DNA from 2 places in the Microbacterium sp. PRC9 genome. Region 1 is predicted to be linked to the other one. Evidence: predicted binding sites of a transcription regulator. Region 1 holds the regulator's gene; the other holds the start of a gene.
What was found. The regulator HrcA, encoded in region 1, represses chaperone genes, less so after heat shock. The targets are predictions, from matches to a motif close to TTNGCACTCGNNNNNNNCGAGTGCNAA.

Region 2: groES (co-chaperone GroES) is a predicted target of HrcA. The motif match lies at 911-937, and genes of this name have one in related genera.

Annotation. Positions count from the first base shown of each region.
Region 1 covers NZ_JAUZUR010000004.1:95,417-97,616, forward strand. The annotation lists gene dnaJ (molecular chaperone DnaJ) at 1-808, opposite strand, end outside; gene hrcA (heat-inducible transcriptional repressor HrcA) at 860-1,900, opposite strand; gene hemW (radical SAM family heme chaperone HemW) at 2,029-2,200, opposite strand, start outside.
Region 2 covers NZ_JAUZUR010000001.1:686,953-689,152, forward strand. The annotation lists gene rarD (EamA family transporter RarD) at 1-148, opposite strand, end outside; gene groES (co-chaperone GroES) at 535-831, opposite strand; gene Q9R33_RS02960 (Hsp70 family protein) at 1,239-2,200, shown strand, end outside.

The DNA.
Region 1 (2,200 bases):
GCATCGACACCTCGAGCGTCGCCAGCAGGTCGTCGCCGTCACGGCTGAACACCTCGTGCGGCTGCACCGTGACCTCGATGTACAGGTCGCCGTTGGGGCCGCCGGCCGGGCCGACCTCGCCCGAACCCGGCAGCTGCAGGCGGAGTCCGGTCTCCACGCCGGCCGGGATGTCGAGCGACACGGTGCGGCGGGCGCGCACGCGGCCCTGGCCCTGGCAGGTGGCGCACGGGTAGGGGATGGTGGTGCCGTAGCCCTGGCAGACGTTGCACGGCTGCGTCGTGACCACGTTGCCGAGAAGGCTTCGCACCTGGCGCTGCACGTTGCCGGTGCCGTGGCAGATGTCGCACGTGACCGGGCTCGTCCCGGGCTGGCAGCACGAGCCCTGACAGGTCTCGCACACGACGGCCGTGTCGACCTCGATGTCGCGGTGGGTGCCGAACACCACATCGCCGAGCTCGAGGGTGACGCGGACCAGGGCGTCCTGCCCGCGCTCGCGGCGCGATCGCGGCCGGCCGCCGCGTGATCCGCCCGCCGCACCGAAGAAGGTCTCGAAGATGTCGTTGAACCCGCCGAAGCCGCCGGCCCCGCCGCCGAACGGCGAGTCACCGCCGCCCATGTCGTAGCGGGCGCGCTGCTCGGGGTCGCTGAGGACGTCGTACGCGTGCGTCACGAGCTTGAAGCGCTCGGATGCCTCCTCGCCCGGGTGCACATCCGGGTGCAGCTGACGGGCCAGCCGCCGGTAGGCCTTCTTGATCTCGTCGGTGGAGGCGTCGCGTGAGACGCCGAGGACCTCGTAGTGGTCAGCCACTTTCGCCTTCCTGCCGCGGCCGCGCCGCGGGATCGTGTGTGCGCGCGTGCGTCAGCGGGAGCTGTCGTCCTGCTCGAGCATGCGCGTGAGATAGCGCGCGACGGCGCGGACCGTCGCGAGGTTCGTGGGGTAGTCCATGCGCGTCGGGCCCAGCACGCCGACGCGGGCGAGGGAGCCCGTCGCGTCGTAGTCGCTGGCGACGACGGATGCCTCGGCCAGGCCGAACGCCTCGTTCTCGCGTCCGATGCTCGCCGCGAGGCCCTGCTCGTCGGCGACCATCTCGCCCATCAGCCGCAGCAGGGTCACCTGCTCCTCGATCGCCTCGAGGAGCGGATAGATGCTGCCGCGGAAGTCGGATTCTCGGCGTGCGAGGTTGGCGCTGCCGGCCATCACGAGCTTGTCCTGGCGGAACTCCTCGAGCTCCTCGGCGACGGCGCGGACGATCTCGTCGGTCGCGCGCTCGTGCGCCGGAGCCTGCGCATCCGGTCCCTCGAGGCGCTCGGCGATGCGCTGGAGCCCTTCGCGGACAGGCCGGCCGACCAGCAGGGTGCCGAGCCCGGCACGGATGTGTGCGAGGTCGACGTCGTCGAATTCCTCGCCGACGAACGTCAGGCGCTGCGACACGCGTCCCGTGTCGGTGACCACGATCACCAGCATCCGTCCGCCGCCGAGCTGGACCAGCTCGACGTGCGTGACGGTCGCGCGCGCGAACGACGGGTACTGCACGATCGCGACCTGGCCGGTCAGCTGCGTGAGCGCGCGCACGGTGCGCACGAGGACGTCGTCGAGGTCGCCGGAGCCGTCGAGGAACGCGGCGATGGCCGCCCGTTGGGCCGGCGAGAGCGGCCGGAGCTCCGCGAGATGGTCGACGAAGACGCGGTAGCCCTTGTCTGTGGGCACGCGGCCCGACGAGGTGTGCGGTGCGACGATGAGCTCTTCGTCTTCGAGCAGCGCCATGTCGTTGCGGATCGTCGCGGCCGACACTCCGAAGGCGTGCCGTTCGACGATCGCCTTGCTGCCGACCGGTTCGCGCGTGTCGACGTAGTCCTGGACGATCGCCCGCAGCACCTGCAGACCTCGTTCGCTGACCATCCCGCCTCCCCACGCCACAGCTGGCACTCGCATGACTGGAGTGCCAATTCTATCCGATGCCCCCGCCAGGATCGTCGAGCGACGCCGGGATGGATTGCGAAGCCGTCCGACGCACGATCGCGCCGGGGCTAATCGGTGAGCGCCCGCACGACCGCGTCGGCGAGCAGCCGGCCGCGCCGCGTGAGCACGACCCTCCCGCGCAGCGCGGCGGGACCCTCGATCAGCCCGTCCGCGATCAGCGCGGCGACCGCGTGACGGCCTTCGCCGAGGAGCTCCTCGACGGGGAGGCCCTCGCGGATG
Region 2 (2,200 bases), on a different contig from region 1:
ACAGCAGGATGCGCCACGCCACGATCTCCCACGGCCCGGTGGGCGCCAGGAGTAGGAAGTACAGCGGCAGGAAGCCCCACAGCAGGTACGCGGAGAACGTGAAGACCCCGCCGAGCCGGCGCTCCCTGGCCGCGGCCGCATCGGACACGGCCCTGCGGGTCCCGGTGGTGACGCCCAGGTCGAGCGCCGTCGAGTCGTCGAGCCCGTCCACCACGTCGCGATCGGGAAGGGCAGACTGCTCGTGACTCACCGGGTCAGCCTACGCCCGCACCGCCGCGGCGCGGCCCGCAGCCGAAGAGTCGCAGCATCCGTTCTCCGTCGTCCATGGTGTCATTCCTGCCACCGCCAGACGACCCGCCCCTCCCCTCCCCTCCCCTCGCCTCGCCTCGCTGCTCCGCAGTCGCTTCTGGTGCGTTGCGGGCCACCGGCTCCCACCCTTTGTGACTGCGGAGCACATCGTGTCGTGCACGCAGACGACGAAAGGGCCGGATGCCGAAGCATCCGACCCTTTCGGGGTGCGCGTGGTGCGCGAACTCAGCGAACGACGACCGCGAGGACGTCGCGAGCCGACAGGACGAGGAACTCGTCGCCGCCGAACTTGACCTCGGTCCCGCCGTACTTGCTGTAGATCACGCGGTCGCCGACGGCGACGTCGAGCGGGATGCGGTTGCCGTTGTCGTCGATACGACCCGGGCCCACCGCCACGACCTCGCCCTCCTGGGGCTTCTCCTTGGCGGTGTCGGGGATGACCAGACCGCTGGACGTGGTCTGCTCGGCCTCGACCTGCTTGATGACGATGCGGTCCTCGAGCGGCTTGATGGAAACCGACACGGTCTACCTCTTCTTTCTTGAGACTAAGACTCGTTAGCACTCTGACGTTGAGAGTGCTTACGTCAGTCTAGGCAACCGGCTGGCACTCATGCAACGTGAGTGCCAATGCGACGTCACACGGATGCTGCGCCCCGCCGTTGCGCCGAACCGGACGCCGACTCGCACGACGATGTATCAGAATCGCGCCGGGCGTCTCCGTGGATGTGTCCTTGTTTTGCGAGCACCCCCTCGCGCTGGCGCACCCGCGGTGGTAGACCAGTGGCCGGGGGGAGACTCGTCCTGAACTCTTTGGGGGAGTTTCAGCGATGGTTTCGCATGAGTACGCACTCGCGGTCGATGTCGGCACGAGTAGAACGGCCGCCGCTACGGCCCGAACCGGATCCAGCGGCGAAACAACGGTCACACCTGTGCCCTTGGGCCGAAGAGGCGACAACGTCGCCTCCGTCGCCTTCGTCACGGACGACGGAGACCTCCTGTTCGCCGACGCCGGCGAGCGCCGCGGCCTGAGTCAGCCCGAGCGCCTGATCCGCGAGTTCAAACGCGGCGTGGGCGACGACGTCCCGATCGCGGTGGGGGGACGCTCGCTCAGATCCGAGGACCTCTTCGCGCGCGCCTTCGCCGCGGTCGTGCAGACCGTGAGCGAGCGCGAAGGCGCTCCCCCGGCGGCGATCGCGCTGACGCACCCCACGGCGTGGGGACCGCACCGGCTCGCCCTGGTCACGCAATCGCTCGGCGGTCTCGGCATCCGTGACGTCGAGCTCATCCCCGAGCCGGAGGCCGCAGCTCGTCACTACGGCGCGACGCACCCGCTCGCGGCCGGCCAGGCGCTGGCGGTCTACGACCTGGGCGGCGGAACGTTCGACGCCGTCGTGCTCCAGCAGGGGGCCGGATCGGCGTTCGCGGTGCGCGGCGAGGCCGCAGGCATCGACGACCTCGGCGGCGCCGACTTCGACGACGCCGTGTTGCGCCACGCCCTCACGGTCTCGGGCATCGCGGCGAGCGCGCTGTCGCTCGACGACCCCGACACACGCCTCGCCCTCCAGCAGCTGCGACGCGATTGCGTCGAGGCGAAGGAGGCGCTCTCGTTCGACTCGGATGCGGTGATCCCGGTGTTCGTCGGAGGCGCACGTTCGAGCATCCGGGTGACGCGGGCGGAGTTCGAGTCGATGATCGAGCCGGCGCTGGAGCGCACGGTGGACGCCCTCGAGCGGACGATCGACTCGGCGGACCTCGCGCCCGGTCAGCTCGCGGCGCTCGTGCTCATCGGCGGCTCGTCGCGCATCCCGCTGGTCGCCCAGAAGCTGTCGGAGAGGTTCGACCGCCCCGTGGCGATCGACGCCGATCCCAAGGCATCCATCTCGCTCGGCGC